2 regions of the Nocardia sp. NPDC003726 genome follow, and region 1 is predicted to be linked to the other one. Evidence: riboswitches for the same ligand, from Rfam matches in the RefSeq annotation. Region 1 holds a riboswitch; the other holds the start of a gene.

Region 1 (8,598 bases):
CGGTGCACGGGCGCGCGGAAGCGGGTAACCCCTCGTCGCGGGATCTGCCCGAGACCGAGGCGCTGCTGCCGCTGCGGATCGACCGCGCCGCGGTGTTCTCCGCCGCCCTCATGGAACTCGGCGCGACCGTATGCACGGCCCGCACCCCCGATTGCTCGCGCTGCCCGCTGCCGAGTTGCGCGTGGGTCACCGCGGGACGGCCGGCGAGCGAGGTGGTCCGCCGCACCCAGAAATACGAGGGCACCGACCGCCAAGCGCGCGGCAGGCTGCTGGATGTCCTGCGGCACGCGAGCGGGCCGGTGGAGCGGGTCCGCTTGGATCTGGCCTGGACCCGCGACCCGGGCCAGCGCGACCGCGCGTTGGACTCGCTGCTGGTGGACGGCTTGATCGAGCAGACGCCCGACGGCCTGTTCGCGTTGGCGGGCGAAGGCGGGGCCACCGGATTCGACAACTGACGAACGCCGCGATGATTCCGTGCCGCTAGCTGGCGAGCACTCGCCGTAGGAAGCGCTCGACTTCCGCTCGGTAGCGGTCGGGCTGATCGTCGTGCACGAGATGGCCCGCGCCCGGCACCAACACGTGTTCGGCGTGCGGATGGGCGGCGGCCATCTGCCGCATCTGCCCCGGCGGTGTGATGCTGTGCTCGCCCTCCAGCAGCAGCGCGGGCACCCGCACCGCATGCCATTGCTGCCAGAAATCGCGTGTCCCCCACTCCTCGGAGATATCGCGGAAGGTGGCGACCGAGCCGTGCAGCCGGTATCCCTCCGGCCCGTGTTCGAAGGCGTTCGAGAAGTAGCGCCCGGCGACCGGCCCGAAGAACGACAGCATGGCCTCCTCGTCGGGGAACGGTTGCGGCCACGCCTCGATCATCGCCGCCCAGTGCGCGGCGGTGCGGCCGGTGAAGTCCGGCGCGATGTCCTCGATCACCAGCGCGCGTACCCGGTCGGGGTGGGTCGCCGCGAATACCCAGCCGTGCAGCGCCCCCATCGAATGCCCGATCACGACCATCGGCTCTTCGATCGCGGCGGTGCGGGCGGCGAGGTCGGCGACGAAGGCCTCGGTCGTCAGCTCCGCGGGCGCCGGCCTGCCGTGCCCGGCGGCGTCGAAGGTGTAGACGTGGCCGTGCTCGCGCAGCCAGCCCAGCTGATCGCGCCACGTGCGCGCGCTGCCCATCAGTCCGTGCAGCAGCAGGATCGGCGCGCCTGCTCCGCCTTCGTCGTGCAACATCGGTTCGACAATACGAGGCACCGAGCATCTGCTCGGCGGCAGCCGCTAGCTTGGACACATGGCTGTTGTGAAGATCAACGCGATCGAGGTTCCCGAGGGCGCGGGCCCCGAGTTGGAGAAGCGGTTCGCCCACCGCGCGCACGCGGTCGAGAACTCCCCCGGCTTCCTCGGCTTCCAGCTGTTGCGCCCGGTGGCCGGAGAGAAGCGGTATTTCGTTGTCACCCAGTGGGACTCGGAAGAGTCCTTCGCGGCTTGGCGGGACGGGCCCGCGCGCGAGGCGCATGCGGGCGAGCGTCAGAAGCCGGTCTCGACGGGTGCGTCGCTGCTCGAGTTCGAGGTCGTGCTCGACGTGGACGCCAAACCCGCGAACTGACTGCGCGCCGCACCGCCGGGCAGGCCAGCCTGCCCGGCGACTCGCCCGACGCCGTGGTACGCCCGTGCCGGACCCGGTTGACGCCGAGGGTGTGCGGGTGTCACAGTTCGAGGGACAAACGCGAGGGTGACGCGGTAATTCCGGTGAGATTCCGGAGCGGTCGCGCCACTGTGTTCCACGCACCGAGTCCGGTGCCGGAAAGCCAGACACCGGCACCGTCGCGCCACCACCCTAAGGGACGCGTATCCCAAGGAGGACTCGAATGGCCATCGCGCATTCACCCAGCCGGGCAACCGATTCCCTGGCCACCGTGCTCGTCACGGTCGGTGTCGTTCTTCTCGCACTGCTCACGCTGTACCTGGTCGGCTTCGATCAGGGCGTCATCTCGCGCAGCGGGATGTACCTGCATGAGCTGATGCACGACGGACGTCACCTGCTGGGGCTTCCGTGCCACTGATCGGTTCGCTTCGAACCCTGCTGCTGCGCGGCCTGCTGGCCGGTCTGATCGCCGGACTGCTGGCCGCCACAGTCGGTTATTTCGTCGGCGAACCCAAAGTCGACGCGGCCATCGCCATCGAGGAAGCGCACAGCTCACACGCCGAATCGCCGGACGGGCACTCCCACGGCGAGCACGCCGAATCGCCCGGCGGCCATTCCCACGGTGACGAGGAAGAAGCGCTGGTGAGCCGCGGCGGCCAGAAGTTCGGGCAGTTTCTCGCCCTCGGCCTGGCCGGTCTCGCGCTCGGCGCCATCTACGCCTCGGTCGCGCACTTCGCGCGGCGCTACACCACGCTGTCCGGGCCGCGGCTCGCGCTGACGCTCGGTGTGGCCGGTTGGGCCGCGATCGTCGCGGTGCCGTTCTTCAAGTACCCGGCCAACCCGCCCGCGGTCGGCGACCCCGACACCATCAACGAGCGCACTCTGCTGTGGCTGGCCGCCGTTGTGCTGGGCATCGTCGCGGTCGGTGCGGCGGTGGCGGCGTTCACCGCGCTGCGCACCCAGCTGCCCACGTTCCGGCTGATCGGCGGCGTCGCGGCGTTCATGCTGGTCACCGCGCTCGGCTACGTCCTGCTGCCCGGCGTGAACGAGGTGAGCGCGGACTTCCCGGCCACCCTGCTGTGGCAGTTCCGGGTGGCCTCGCTGGCCGAGACCGCGACTCTGTGGGCCTGCCTGGCGCTCGGCTTCGCCGCGCTCACCGAGTTCGCCACACGCACCGATACTCCGGTATCGGTAGCGCCCGCTACCGCAGGGTGATTCGCGTTCGGAAGCAGTGAGGCAGTGTCGGCCCCATGACCGGCACTGCCTTTTCCGTCCGGCCCGCATCGCGGGGCGCAGCCCCTTCCGGACCGCCGCGCGCGGTGCGCGTCGCGTTCAACGCTCTGGTCGTCGCGTTGGTCGCGGGTAGCGCCGAGGCGATCGCGCGGGCCGCCCGCGATTTCTCGACGGCCGACCCGACGAGCCTGGCGACCGGGTTGGGCCTGCGCATCGCGATCTATCTGCTGGTGCTGGCCGTCGCGGTGCGTATGACTCGCGGCGACCGCTGGGCCCGCCTGCTGATCACCGTCGGCATCGGCGTGCTCGGTCTGCTGTCCCTGATCATCGAGCCGCTCGCCGCGGCGATGTCCGCGAACGAATTCCGCGATCTGTTCCGGGACACCCCACCCGTCGGCTTGCTGCTCGCGACGCTTCGTACCGTTCACGTCGTAGCCGTCCTGATCGCCATCCCGGCTCTCTACACCCGCCCCGCCCGTCGCTACTTCCGCGGACGCTGACTCCGTACCGGTTTCGTGCCCCCGCACTGTGGGGACACGAAACCGGTGGCCGAACTACGCGAGAGCGGCGTCGAGGGTGATGTGGTCGACGCCGGCGAGGGCCTTGCTGACGGGGCAGCCCGCCTTGGCGGCCTCGGCGGCGGCCTGGAAGGCGTCGGCGTCGATCCCGGAGACGCGGCCGCGGACGGTCAGCTCGATGCCGGTGATCCGGAAGCCGCCCGCCGGATCGGGGCCGAGGGTCACGTCGGCGGTGACGTCCAGGCTCTCCGGGGTGCCGCCCGCGTTGCCGATCTGCGCCGAGAGCGCCATCGCGTAGCAGGACGAGTGCGCGGCCGCGATCAGCTCCTCCGGGCTGGTGGTGCCGTCGGCCTCCTCGGCGGAACGCTTGGGGAACGACACGTCGTACTTACCGACCCCTGAACTGGCCAGTTCGACCTGTCCCGAACCCTCCTGCAGGGTGCCGGTCCAGGCAGTACGCGCGGTACGTGTGGGCATCACGGTCCTTTCGCCGATGATCGTTTGACGATTCAGCACGAACCTACCCCGGCCGGCTCGCCCCGGCGCACCGGTTCGCCGATCGGGTTCGCCTCGGCGCACCGCGCACCCACGCCGCGCGATCGGCGCGGTAAAGCGCGGCGCGCCAGACGAATCCGTTGTTCTACTCGGGATTCGTGATCCGAGCCAGCACGATGCCGCCGAGGATCAAAGCGAGGGCCAGCAACCGTCCCGCACCGATCGGGTCCTTGTGGACGACGATGCCGAGCGTGATCGCGCCGAGCGCGCCGATGCCGGTGAACACCGCGTAGGCGGTGCCGACCGGCAACGTCTGCATGGCCCGCGACAGCAGGTACACGGCGGTGACACCGAGAACGAAGCAGATCAGGGTCGGGACGAGCCTGGTGAAATTCTCGGTCGGTTTGATGCTCTGCGACCAGACGATCTCCACCAGTCCGGCGGCGGCGAGGACCACCCAGTTCATGTCAGTACTCCCTGGCCAGGTCACTCGCGGTCGCCAGAGCGCGAGCGTGGGACCTGTCGTGCTCGGCACGCAAGTGTGCCAGTGCCGGGTCTTGGCGCGAGTTGGCGTACTCCGCGTGCACGAAAACGGTGTCGGAAACCGCGAAATGGCCCGCGAAGAAGTCGCGCAAAAAGCGTTCCTGATAGTCATAGGCCGCTTTGGGAGCGCCGGGCGAATAAGCGCCGCCTCGCGCGCTCGTCACGACGAACCGCCGGTGTCCCAGCGACATTCGCGGAAAGGTCACCTGGTCCAGCCATGCCTTGAGCGAGGCCGGGATCGAGTAGTTGTACATGGGGGTGCCGATCAGGATCACGTCCGCCGCGAGCAGCTCGGCCAGCAGCGGCTCGACGACCTCCCACGCGGCAGCCTGTTCGGGAGTGCGCGCCAATCCACCGAGCCGTTCGGGATCCGTGCTCGGCAGCGCGAGCACGGCGTCGCACAGTTGGGTCCACGCCTCTCCGATAAACGGCACCGGCTGCGCGGCGAGGTCACGGTAGAGATAGCGGCCGTCCGGGTGCCGTACGCGCCACGCCTCCGCGAAAGCGGCGCTCAATTCCCGACTGATCGACCGCGGCCGAGCGCTGGCGTCGAGGTGCAACAAGGTGCTCATGATCGAACCTCCGAATAACCGGACGGAATGTCCATTTCTGCGGACGGGACAACCATACGACCGATGTGGACATATTGTCCACTTAACCCGGAATCGGCTACAGTCACGGCATGGAACCGCGATCCGACCTGCTCACCGGTCAAGGGCCGGGCCGGTCGGCGCCTGCGCCGGAACGCGCGGACGCCGCACGCAACCGGGCGAAAGTGCTCGCCGCCGCCGCGGAGTTGTTCGCCACCCGGGATCCGCGCACGGTGACGATGGACGACATCGCGAAGGCCGCGGGCGTCGGCCGCGGCACCCTCTACCGGCGTTATCCGGACACCGCCTCGGTGGCGGTTTCGCTGCTGGACGAACACGAGCGAGCGCTGCAACAGAAACTGCTTTCCGGCCCCCCGCCGCTGGGTCCAGGAGCTCCGGCCGCACAGCGGCTGGCCGCGTTCTACGCCGCGATGGTCGAATTACTCGATACACACGCCCATCTGGTGCTGGGCGCCGAAATCGGCGGAGCCCGCTTCGCGACCGGCGCCTACGGCTTCTGGTACGCGCATGTGCGAGGACTGTTGGCCGCGGCGGGAATTCGCGAACCGGACGCGCTGGTCGACCCGCTGCTCGCACCGCTGGCAGCGGAGGTCTACCGACAGCAACGTGAGCGCGGGCTGACCTCAGGACAGATCACCGATGCGCTGCGCGCCATCGCCGAAGCCGTTCTCGGGCCTCGGGTGAGTCCATGAACGACGAAACCGGCGGTGGACGACATCCACCACCGGTTTCGCCACCCCTCGTGGTTCACACCAGATCGCGTCCGCGCATCAGCCAAATCGTGCCGACCGCGAACAGCGCCAGATAGGCGGCCAGCACCACCAGCGATTCCGTCCGCGAAAGGACCTGCAGCACACCGGGCGTGGCGGGACCGTCCACGGTGCGCATCGCGCCCGCCAGCGACCCGGCCGCCGTGCCGGGCAGATGATCGGTGACCACTTCGATCGGCGCGAAGATCCCGGCGACGCCGCGCAACAGGTTCTCCACCACCAGCACCCAGACCAGGCCGAGCCCCACCGCGAGCGCGGGTCCGCGAGCGATGGCGCCGATCAGCGCCCCCGCCAGCGTCCACATACCGAGAATGGCGACGCCGGTCAGGATGCCGAGCAGCGACCGATCCAACGCGGGCGCGGTGAGTGCCTGCGACTGCGACGCCGCGATCAGCGCGGCGAGCGCGATGTCGGCGGCGAACGCCGCGCACACCAGCGCCACCACCACGGCCGCGAGGCTCACCACCACCGCGGCGACCGCCTGTACTCGCGAAGGCCCCTGAGTGAACGCCGTTTTCCAGGTGCCCCAACCGTATCCGCTGCCCACGGTCAGCGCGCCGAGAATGAGCATCAGCGCACCGCCGAACATGGCCATACCTTGGGTGAACACTTCGGGCACCGCGGCGGGCAGCATCTGTTGCAGCAGCACATCGCGCGGCAAGCCGTTGGACATCCGGCTGGATTCCCCGGAGGTGTAGGCCAGATAGTTGAACAGATAGGCGAACGTGAGGTTCAGCAGAATCCATGTGCCGAGAATGATCCAGAACGCGGGCCACTTGCGCAGCCGCAGCATCTCGGCCTTCGTGCTCGCGATCAGGTCGCGGATCGCCGTGCCGGTCATCGCGCGGTCTCCCATCCAGTCATCTCGAAGAACACTTCCTCCAAGGACTTCTCCTCGACCCGCAGTTCCAGCAGATCCGCCCCCGACGCCACGACCGCGCGCGCCACGGCGGGCGCGGTCACGGTGTCCGACTCGATCCGGATGCCTTTCGCGGTCAGCAACGCCGAGCGCGCACCCGCCAGCCGTCGCACCGCGGGCAGGGCCACCTCCACCGGCTCGGCGCGCAGCAGCAGCGACGAGTTGCCGCGCAGCTGCGCGACGGTCGCCTCGGTGCGCAGCCTGCCCTGCGAGATCACCCCGACCCGGTCGCAGATCGCCTGGACTTCGCTGAGCAGGTGGCTCGACAACAGCACAGTGCGGCCCTCAGCGGCCACAGCGGTGATCAGCTCTCGCATGTCGGCCATCCCCGCTGGATCGAGGCCATTGGTCGGCTCGTCCAGAATGAGCAGGTCGGGGTTGCCCAGCAATGCCGCGCCGACGCCGAGACGCTGTTTCATACCCAGCGAGTAGGTGCGGTACTTGTCCTCGCCGCGGCCGGCCAGCCCGACTCGCTCGAGCGCGTCTTCGACCTCCCTCCGCCCGAGCCCGCGATATTCGGCGAGCACGCGCAGGTTGTCCCGGCCGGAGAGGTAGGGATAGAAGCCGGGACCCTCGATGAGAACGCCGATCCGGCGCACCACGGCGGGGTCGCCGGGCCGATGCCCAGCGATCGTGACCGCGCCCTCGCTCGGGCGGATCAACCCGGCCAGCATGCGCAGGGTGGTGGTCTTGCCCGCGCCGTTCGGGCCGAGGAAGCCGTAGATCTCGCCGGACGCGACGCTCATGTTCACGTCGTCGACGGCGGTGTGCTCCCCGTAGCGTTTGGTCAACCCTCGGGTGACCACGATCGAATCTGCCATGCATCGAGAATCCGCCGCAGGCCCGGCGCGGACATCCGTCGCCGGGCGACTATCGGCATACGTAGCTGGAACGACGGCTCGGCCGGGATGCCGCCGCGACCGTCCGCCGACATCCGAATCGGCGCAATTCACGCGAAATACGTTGCAAGGCGGACGTCGAATCCCAGCCGGGCCGCATAGGCTACGTGGGTGCGGGTGGCAGGGATGACAGATCGGAGTTCGGTCGGCTGGGATTGGGGCGTCGCGCTCGTCGTCGCCGCGGTTCAGTTGGTCGGAGGCACTTTCGCGAACATGCGGCAGACCGGAGTGCACTCCCTGGACGTGCTCGGCTACCTGTTGTTGCTGGCCGGCCCGGTGGCGCTGATCTGGCGGCGCGCGCAACCGCTGCCCGTGCTGATCGTCGTCCTCGCCGTGTGCGTGGCGTTCTTCCTGCACGGCTACGGGTACGGCCCGATCTTCGTCTCGCTGGTCGTCGCATTCCTGACCGCCGCCAGCAGCGGACCGCGTTGGTGGACCTACCCTCTCGTCCCGCTCGGGTATCTGACGCTGGTCTGGCCGCTGCCCGCACTGCTCGACCGCCCCGCGAACCTGTGGCAGGTGTTCGCGCTGATGGCGTGGCTGGCCGTGCTGCTGCTGGTGGCCGAGGGCATCCGCCAGCGCAAGGCCGTGCTCGTCGCGCGCGGGCAGCGCGCCGAGGCCGCGCGCAGGGACGAGCAAGCGCAGCGCGAGCGGCGGGCCAGCGAAGAGCGTCTCGCCATCGCCCGCGAACTGCACGACGTGCTGGCCCACAGCCTGTCGATGATCAACGTGCAGTCCTCGGTGGCGCTGGAACTGCTCGACAAACGCCCCGAGCAGGCGGAGACAGCGCTCACGGCGATCAAGAACGCCAGTCGCGACGCCCTGGCCGAAGTGCACGCGCTCCTGCACACGATTCGCTCCGGAAGCGAATCCGCGACGCCCGCCGAGCAATCGTCCACAGCCGACGCGAACGCCGAGGAGACCGGTGGCGCGACCGAGGCCGAGCCGCCGCCAGCCCCGCGCGCACCCGC
Region 2 (8,598 bases), on a different contig from region 1:
CGTGCGCAGCGTGCTGGTCAGCGTCTCCTCGAAATCGGCGAGCCTGGAGTCGACGTAGTGATCGCATTCCTCGCGCAGGCGATCCGCCTCGGCGTGCGCGGCGTCGATCACCCTGGCCGATTCTGCGTGCGCGGCGCGGACCACCTCGGTCTGCGTGACCAGCCGCTCCTGCTCGGCGAGCCCGTCGGCGACGGAGCGGTCGTAGGCGGCCTTGCCCGCCTCGATCATGCGCTCCGACTCCAGCCGCGCCCGCCCGGTCACCGCCTCGTACTCGGCGTTGCCGTCGGCGACCACCCGGTCGGCCTCCTCCTGGGCGGAGGCGACCAGGCGATCGGCGTGCGCGCTCGCCTCGGCGACCATCCGGTCGGCGTGCGCCTTGGCGTCGGCGAGGATGCGGTCGGCTTCCTCGCGCGCCGAGCTGATGGTGCGCTCGGCCTGCTCGTTGGCCCCGGTCACGGCGGTCTCCGCGGCGGTCCTGGCATCGGAGACGATCTTGTCGCGATGGTCGAGCACGTCCTGGGCGTCGTCGAGTTCGCCGGGCAGCGCGTCGCGGACGTCGTCGAGTAGTTCGAGCACATCGCCGCGCGGCACGATGCAGCTGCGGGTCGGGGGGATGCCGCGCGCCTCTTCGACGATGGCGACCAGTTCGTCGAGCGCTTCGAATACGCGATACATGCTCACTACCCTCCTGCGGACTCACGGCGAAACTCTCCGCCCGACGCCCAGTGTGCCCCTCGTCACCGCTCGTGCCGAGTCACTTTCCGGTGTGTCGTGCAGGTGTCTCGCACGCCACAGAAATCAAGTGGAGACCGCCTCTCCGCTTCGTGTTACATTTTTCTGGAAGGTCTACCAAGATCTTCAGCACCTACCGCGTTCCCCGGATCGCGGACAAGGAAGCCGGAGGTACGGACAACCCGCCGTCGAATGTTGACAGGCGCCGACACGTCAGCCAGTGCCCGATACGGGCCGACGAACGGAACCTGTCAAGAGTCGACGGGGGAAGCCACGCGAGCACCATCGCCGTTGTCCCCGCCGAGGGCTTGTGTTCGATCGGAAAGACGATGACCCTACTGGAACTGCCGCGACCCGGAGGAGTAAGCGCCACCAGCTTCTTCGTGCCCTGGGTCGGCCCCTCCCCGGTACTGCCGACGACCTCGGTGACGGCCGGGTTCGGCCGGCTCGCCCGGTATCTGCGCGGTGATCGCGCCTTCGCCCAACTGATCCGGTTCGCGCTGGTCGGCGGCTCCAGCAACATCGCCTACGTCCTGTTGTTCCTCGCCATGCACGGCGTCGGACCGCTGATCGCCAACGTCGTCGGCTCGATCGTCAGCACCGTGATCGCCAACGAGCTGCACCGCCAGCTCACCTTCCACGCGGCGGAACGAGTCGGCTGGTTCACCGCGCAATGGGAAGGCGGCGGCCTCGCGCTGGTCGGACTCGGCGTCAGCACGGCGGCGCTGGCCGCGCTGGGCTTGTGGGCTCCCGGGCTCGGGGACACCGCTCAGGCCGTCGCGATCCTGGCGATCACCGCCGCGGTCGGCGGCATGCGCTTCCTGGCCCTCCGCGGTTTGGTGTTCTGAACCGCCTCTCCGTACGTCAGCTCTTTCGTTCGGCCAAGCGGTCGAGGAGGCGCTTGTGTACCGACGGGGGCAGCATGTCGGCGACGTCGCCGCCGTACGTGGCGACCTCCTTGACCAGCGAGCTGGACAGGAAGCTGAAGGCGGGGTTGGTGGCGATGAAGAAGGTGTCCACCCCGGACAGCTTCTTGTTCATCTGCGCCATCTGCAGTTCGTAGCCGAAGTCGCCCGCGTCGCGCAGGCCCTTCACGATCGCGGTGATGCCCTGCTCGCGGGCGAAGTCCACGGTCAGGCCCTGCCACGACTCCACCCGGACGTTGCCCAGGTGCGCGGTCGACTCGCGCAGCATCTCCATGCGCTCATCGACGGTGAACATGCCCTGCTTCTTCGGGTTGATCATGACGGTGATGACGACCTCGTCGAACTGGGCCGCCGCCCGGGTGAAGACGTCGAGGTGTCCGTAGGTCACGGGGTCGAACGACCCGGGGCACAGTGCTCCTGCCATGAGGCGACGCTAGCAGGACACACCCGGCCCGGCACGAGTGGCCGCACCCGCTCCTATTCCTCCGGATCGAACTCGGCCAGCTCGATGCGGGTTTCGCCGTACCGGCGCGACTTGGCCGGGACGAAGCCTGCGGGCCAGACTGTTTCGGGCGAACGCGCCGAGCGCTCCAGCACGATCAGCGCACCGGGACGCAGCCAACCGCGTTCGGCCAGCGCGCTCAGGTCGGCCAGCACCACGGCGTTGTCCACCGCGTAGGGCGGGTCGGAGAAGACCAGGTCGAACTCGCCCGCCCCGCCCGATTGCAGCACACTGGCCACCGTCGCCACCCGCAGTTCGGCGCCCGGCAGGCCGAGATCGGCGATATTGCCGCGAACCACGGCCGCCGCCTTGCGATCGGATTCGACGAGCAGCGCGTGCTCGGCGCCGCGCGAGAGCGCCTCCAAGCCCAGCGCGCCGGAACCCGCGTACAGGTCGAGCACCCGCGCGCCCGCGAAGTCCAGCCGGGCGTCCAACGCGCTGAACAGCGCCTCCCGGACGCGATCGGAGGTCGGACGGGTGCCGGACGGCGGCACCCGCAGGCGCCGTCCGCCCGCCGTCCCCGCGACGATCCGCGTCATCCGGCCGACGACTCCCGTACCGCCAGTTCGATGAGCAGGTCACCGCCTTCGACCTGCTGCACGGCGCCGATGGCGACGCGGCCGACGATGCCGGCGCGCGGCGCGGTGATCGCGGCTTCCATCTTCATGGCCTCGATGGTGCCGATGGTGTCGCCCGCCGCGACCGAATCGCCCTCGGACACCGCGAGAGTGACGACACCGGCGAATGGCGCCGCGACATGACCCGGGTTGGCCTTGTCGGCCTTCTCCGCCGCCGGGATCTCGCTGGCGATCGACCGGTCGCGCACCGACACCGGCCGCAGCTGCCCGTTGAGGATGCACATCACCGTGCGCATGCCGCGCTCGTCGGGCTCGGAGATCGCTTCCAGGCCGATGAGCAGGGTGACGCCCTTCTCCAGCTGCACCCGGTGTTCCTCACCGCGGCGCAGGCCGTAGAAGAACTGGTTGGCCGACAACCCGGAGGTGTCGCCGTACTTCTCGCGGTGGGCGAGGAATTCGGCCGTCGGGCCGGGGAACAGCAACCGGTTCAACGTCGCCCGCCGCTCCTCGGAGCTGCCTGCGAGGCCCTTCTCGTCCGCGGGCGTCAACGGGGTTTCCGGCTTGGCCGCGCCGCGCCCGGCCAGCGCCTTGGTGCGGAACGGTTCGGGCCAGCCACCAGCGGGTGTGCCCAGTTCCCCGCGCAGAAAGCCGATCACCGAATCCGGGATGTCGTAGCGGCCCGGGTCGGCGGCGAAGTCCTCGACGTCGACGCCGGTGCCGACCAGGGCCAGCGCCAGGTCGCCGACGACCTTCGAGGACGGGGTGACCTTCACCAAACGGCCCAGCAGCCGGTCGGCGGCGGCGTACTTCGCCTCGACCTCCTCGAACCGGTCGCCCAACCCGAGCGCGATGGCCTGCTGGCGCAGGTTGGACAGCTGCCCGCCGGGGATCTCGTGGGTGTAGACCCGGCCGGTCGGCGCGGGCAGACCGGACTCGAACGGCGCGTACACCTTCCGCAGCGCCTCCCAGTACGGCTCCAGGTCGCACACGTTCTGCAGATTCAACCCGGTGTCGTACTCGCTGTGCGCCGCCGCGGCGACGATCGCCGACAACGCGGGCTGGCTGGTGGTGCCCGCCATCGCCGCGCTGGCGCCGTCGACGGCGTCGGCTCCGGCCTGCCACGCGGCCAAGTAGGTGGCCAGCTGGCCACCGGGGGTGTCGTGGGTGTGCACGTGCACCGGCAGATCGAAATTGCTGCGCAACGCGGTGACCAGCTTGGTCGCGGCCGGGGCGCGCAGCAGTCCGGCCATGTCCTTGATCGCCAGCACGTGCGCGCCGGCGTCCACGATCTGCTCGGCCAGCTTCAGGTAGTAGTCCAGGGTGTAGAGCGACTCGTCCGGATTCGCCAGATCCCCGGTGTAGCTGATCGCGACCTCCGCGATCGCGGTGCCGGTCTCGCGGACCGCGTCGATGGCCGGACGCATCTGGTCCACGTTGTTGAGGGCATCGAAGATACGGAAGATGTCGATGCCCGTGGCGGTCGCCTCCGAGACGAACGCGCGGGTCACCGCCTCCGGGTACGGGGTGTAGCCGACGGTGTTGCGGCCGCGCAGCAGCATCTGCAGACAGATGTTCGGAATCGCCTCCCGCAACGCCGCCAGCCGCTCCCACGGGTCCTCGTACAGGAACCGCAACCCCACGTCGTAGGTGGCACCGCCCCAGCACTCCACCGAAAGCAGCTCCGGCGTCAACCGCGCCACATGCCCCGCCACGCCCAGCAGGCCGTTGGTGCGCACCCGGGTGGCCAGCAGCGACTGGTGCGCGTCGCGGAAGGTGGTGTCGGTGACGCCGACCGCCTTCTGCTCGCGCAACGCCCGCGCGAAACCCTCCGGACCCAGCCGCAGCAGGCGCTGGCGGGAGCCGTCCGGCGGCGGCACGCTCAGATCGATCGCGGGCAGTTTGTCGTGCGGGTACACCGTGGTCGGCCGCTCGCCGTGCGGCTTGTTCACCGTGACGTCGGCCAGGTAGTCGAGGATCTTGGTGCCGCGGTCGGCGGACCTGCGCAGGGTCAGCAGCTGCGGACGCTCGTCGATGAACGAGGTGGTGACCCGCCCCGCCCTGAAGTCGGGATCGTCCAGCACCGCGAGCAGGAACGGAATATTGGTGGCCACGCCGCGAATCCGGAATTCCGCCAGCGCCCGGCTCGCCCGCGCCACCGCGGCGCCGAAGTCGCGGCCCCGGCAGGTGAGCTTGACCAGCATGGAGTCGAAGTAGGCGCCGATCTCTGCGCCCAGGTTCGCGCCGCCGTCCAGGCGGATGCCCGCGCCGCCGGGCGTGCGGTAGGCGGTGATGCGGCCGGTGTCGGGGCGGAATCCGTTGGCCGGGTCCTCGGTCGTGATCCGGCATTGCAAGGCCGCGCCGCGGATCGTCACGGCGTCCTGGCTCAGACCCAGTTGCTCGAGCGTCTCGCCCGCCGCGATGCGCAGCTGCGACTGCACCAGGTCGACGTCGGTGATCTCCTCGGTCACCGTGTGCTCCACCTGGATGCGCGGGTTCATCTCGATGAAGACATGGTTGCCGCGCTCGTCCAGCAGGAATTCCACGGTGCCCGCGCACGAGTAGCCGATCTGCCTGGCGAAGGCGACCGCGTCCGCGCAGATCCGCTCGCGTAATGCGGGGTCCAAATTCGGCGCGGGCGCCAGCTCGATCACTTTCTGGTGCCGCCGCTGCACCGAGCAGTCCCGCTCGAACAGGTGCATGACATTCCCGTGCTGATCAGCCAGGATCTGCACCTCGATATGGCGGGGGTTCACCACGGCCTGCTCCAGGAACACCGTCGGATCGCCGAACGCCGACTCCGCTTCCCGCGAGGCCGCCTCGATCGATTCGCGCAGCTGGTCGGGCGCGGCGACCCGGCGCATTCCGCGCCCGCCGCCACCGGCGACCGCCTTGACGAAGATCGGGTATTCCAGTTCCCGCGCCGCCGCCAGCAACTCTTCCACGTCCGACGACGGTGCGCTCGAACGCAACACCGGCAACCCGGCGGCCTTCGCCGCCTCGATCGCCCGCGCCTTGTTACCGGCCAGTTCGAGCACTTCGGCCGACGGTCCGATGAAGGTGATGCCCTCCCGCGCGCACGCCGCCGCCAGATCCGGGTTCTCCGACAGGAACCCGTAGCCCGGGTAGATCGCGTCCGCGCCCGCCGACTTGGCCGCCTCGATGATCGCCTCGATCGACAGGTAGGCCCGCACCGGATGGCCCGGCTCGCCGATCTGGTACGACTCCGCCGCCTTCAACCGATGGACCGAATTGCGGTCCTCGTACGGGAACACGGCGACCGTCCCGATGCCGAGTTCGTAGGCCGCGCGGAAGGCGCGGATGGCGATCTCGCCACGGTTGGCAACCAAGACTTTCGAGAACATTGACCTAAGGTACCCGGCCGCGTGAACCGCACCGACACAGAAGCCCCCTTCGCAAACCTCTTCACAAGACCGGCTAGCACCGTTGCGAAGTTGCGTTCACCGGCCCGACACATGGGCGCCGCGGCAGCAACCGATGTGCTGTCCGGAGGCCGGGATCGGTGCGGAGGTCCGAGGGCGTGGGCCGTCGAACAGGTGCCCGATGGCCGGGCGCGGTATCGAGCCGAGTTCGCCTGACCCGCGTCCGCACCTGCGGACCAGGCGAACGGCGAGTTCGAGAAGGTGGTTACCGGATGGCCCGACGTCCGGATGGCCGATGGAGCGATCCGAGTCCGCATGCGCGGGCGGGCCGGTAGCCGGAACGGGAAGCAGGCGCCCGATCGCTGCGCGTCGCGCGGGCCGGGCAATTGCCGGCGTGACATCCCTCGCGATCTGCTCGCCTCGCCGCGTCCTATGCTGAGTGGGCAGCTGGTTCACCGCAGCACGACGAGATGGAGCCCCGACGTCGCGCGACGGAGTCGAGCCCGCCCGTGCGGCGACGTCACGGCGGGTGAGAGGGAACCCGGTGGGAATCCGGGACTGTCCCGCAGCGGTATGCAGGAACGACCGCCGTCACCAGGCACTGAGTTCACCGAGCCGGAAGGCTCCGCGACTCGGGAAGCGACGGCCAGTAGGTCGGCCATCGGGAGCTATCCGGCGTATGCCGGCCCGCACGGCCGGTGCCCGCGAGTCCGAAGACCTGCCAGCCGTGCCGGGTACGCCGTATCCGGCGGCCACCGCCTCGTGGATTGGGCGCGCGGATCACCAGCTGACGTGTCGGGCTCCTCGGCCGGGAACATCACCGGCATGTCACCGGGTTCTCCGCCTGCCCGTATGGCGATGGCTTTCGTCCTCAGCAATGGAGAAACATCGTGACTGTTGCACAGCAAAAGTCGTTCACCGCGACGGTTCTCGGGCTTCCACGAGTGGGGCCGCGGCGCGAACTGAAGCGGGCCACCGAGGCCTATTGGGCAGGCAAGATCGACGCCGGTCGGTTGCACGCCGTGGCGCGCGAACTCCGGCACGCCCAGTTCGCCGAATTACAAGCCGCGGGCCTGGACTCCATTCCGGTCGGTACGTTCTCCTACTACGACCAGATGCTCGACACGGCCGAGTTGCTCGGCGCGTTGCCGCCCCGGGTCGCAGGGATCACGGACCCGCTGGAACGGTACTTCGCCGCCGCACGCGGCACCGACGCCGTCGAACCCTTGGAGATGACCAAGTGGTTCGACACGAATTACCACTACCTGGTACCGGAGATCGGCCCGGACACCTCCTTCTCGCTGCACCCGGACAAGCTGCTGGCGGAACTGCGCGAAGCGCTCGAACTGGGCGTGCCCGCGCGTCCGGTGGTGATCGGGCCGATCACCTTCCTGAAGCTGGCGAAGGCGACCGGCGGTTCGGCGCTGGCCCGGCTGATCGAGTTGCTGCCGTTGTACCGGGAGCTGCTGCGCAGGCTCGCCGTCGCCGGCGCCGAGTGGGTGCAGATCGACGAGCCTGCGCTGGTCACCGACCTCACGGCGGAGGAGATCGGCTTGGTGCAGGTCACCTACGAGGAACTGGCCGACGCCGCCGAGCGCCCTGCGGTGCTCGTCGCGACCTACTTCGGGCAGCCGGGTGCCGCACTGCCGGCGCTGGCGAGCACGGGGATAGAGGGGGTCGCCCTCGACTTCACCGCGGGCGCCGACATCTCCACCATTTCCGCGCTGGCGGGCAAGCTGGTCGTCGCGGGGGTCGTGGACGGTCGCAATGTATGGCGCACCGATCTCGACCGGGCCGTCGCCACACTCGGCGCCTTGTCGGAATCCGCTGCGCCTGTGGCGGTTTCGAGTTCCTGCTCGTTGCTGCACGTACCGTACTCGCTGGCCGCGGAAACCGGGCTGGACGAGCGACTGCGGTCCTGGCTGGCGTTCGGCGCGGAGAAGGTCGCGGAGGTACGCCTGCTCGCGACCGGATTGACCCAGGGCACGGAGGCGATCGCCGCCGAGTTGGCCGAGGTGCGCGCGGCGCTGGCGTCGCGCAGGTCGGATCCGCGGCTGAACGATCCGCGGGTGCGGGCCGCACTGGCCGCGCTCGGGCCGGACGCCGACCGCCGCGCGCCCGCCGAACAACGCCGGGAACTGCAACGGGACCGTTTGCGGCTGCCCGCGCTGCCGACCACGACGATCGGTTCCTACCCGCAGACCTCGGCCATCCGGTTGGCGCGCGCCGCGCTGCGCAAAGGCGAGATCGATCGAGCGGAGTACGTGCGCCGGATGCGCGCCGAGATCGCGGACGTCATCGCGCTGCAGGAGGAGCTGGGGCTGGACGTGCTCGTGCACGGCGAGCCGGAACGCAACGACATGGTGCAGTACTTCGCCGAGCAACTCGACGGGTTCGCGACGACCGAGCAGGGGTGGGTGCAGTCCTACGGGACGCGCTGCGTGCGTCCGCCGATCCTGTTCGGAGACGTCGCGCGGCGC

The links. A riboswitch is a leader RNA that binds a small molecule or an ion and turns the genes downstream of it on or off. The one in region 1 is predicted to bind cobalamin.
Region 2: linked by a shared signal. The riboswitch ahead of metE (5-methyltetrahydropteroyltriglutamate--homocysteine S-methyltransferase) and the one ahead of ACWDMM_RS26860 (CbtB domain-containing protein) in region 1 are both predicted to bind cobalamin.

What each region holds. Positions count from the first base shown of each region.
Region 1 covers NZ_JBSFNF010000024.1:93,719-102,316, reverse strand. Annotated here, with positions in the region: gene ACWDMM_RS26875 (A/G-specific adenine glycosylase) at 1-455, shown strand, start outside; gene ACWDMM_RS26870 (alpha/beta fold hydrolase) at 481-1,227, opposite strand; gene mhuD (mycobilin-forming heme oxygenase MhuD) at 1,286-1,600, shown strand; cobalamin riboswitch at 1,681-1,832, shown strand; gene ACWDMM_RS26860 (CbtB domain-containing protein) at 1,863-2,057, shown strand; gene ACWDMM_RS26855 (CbtA family protein) at 2,048-2,854, shown strand; gene ACWDMM_RS26850 (hypothetical protein) at 2,890-3,372, shown strand; gene ACWDMM_RS26845 (OsmC family peroxiredoxin) at 3,427-3,867, opposite strand; gene ACWDMM_RS26840 (DMT family transporter) at 4,031-4,351, opposite strand; gene ACWDMM_RS26835 (FMN-dependent NADH-azoreductase) at 4,353-5,000, opposite strand; gene ACWDMM_RS26830 (TetR/AcrR family transcriptional regulator) at 5,111-5,731, shown strand; gene ACWDMM_RS26825 (ABC transporter permease) at 5,787-6,650, opposite strand; gene ACWDMM_RS26820 (ABC transporter ATP-binding protein) at 6,647-7,549, opposite strand; gene ACWDMM_RS26815 (histidine kinase) at 7,754-8,598, shown strand, end outside.
Region 2 covers NZ_JBSFNF010000008.1:105,917-114,514, reverse strand. Annotated here, with positions in the region: gene ACWDMM_RS13320 (DivIVA domain-containing protein) at 1-675, opposite strand, end outside; gene ACWDMM_RS13315 (GtrA family protein) at 1,062-1,580, shown strand; gene coaD (pantetheine-phosphate adenylyltransferase) at 1,597-2,082, opposite strand; gene rsmD (16S rRNA (guanine(966)-N(2))-methyltransferase RsmD) at 2,136-2,699, opposite strand; gene ACWDMM_RS13300 (pyruvate carboxylase) at 2,696-6,100, opposite strand; cobalamin riboswitch at 6,629-6,858, shown strand; gene metE (5-methyltetrahydropteroyltriglutamate--homocysteine S-methyltransferase) at 7,006-8,598, shown strand, end outside.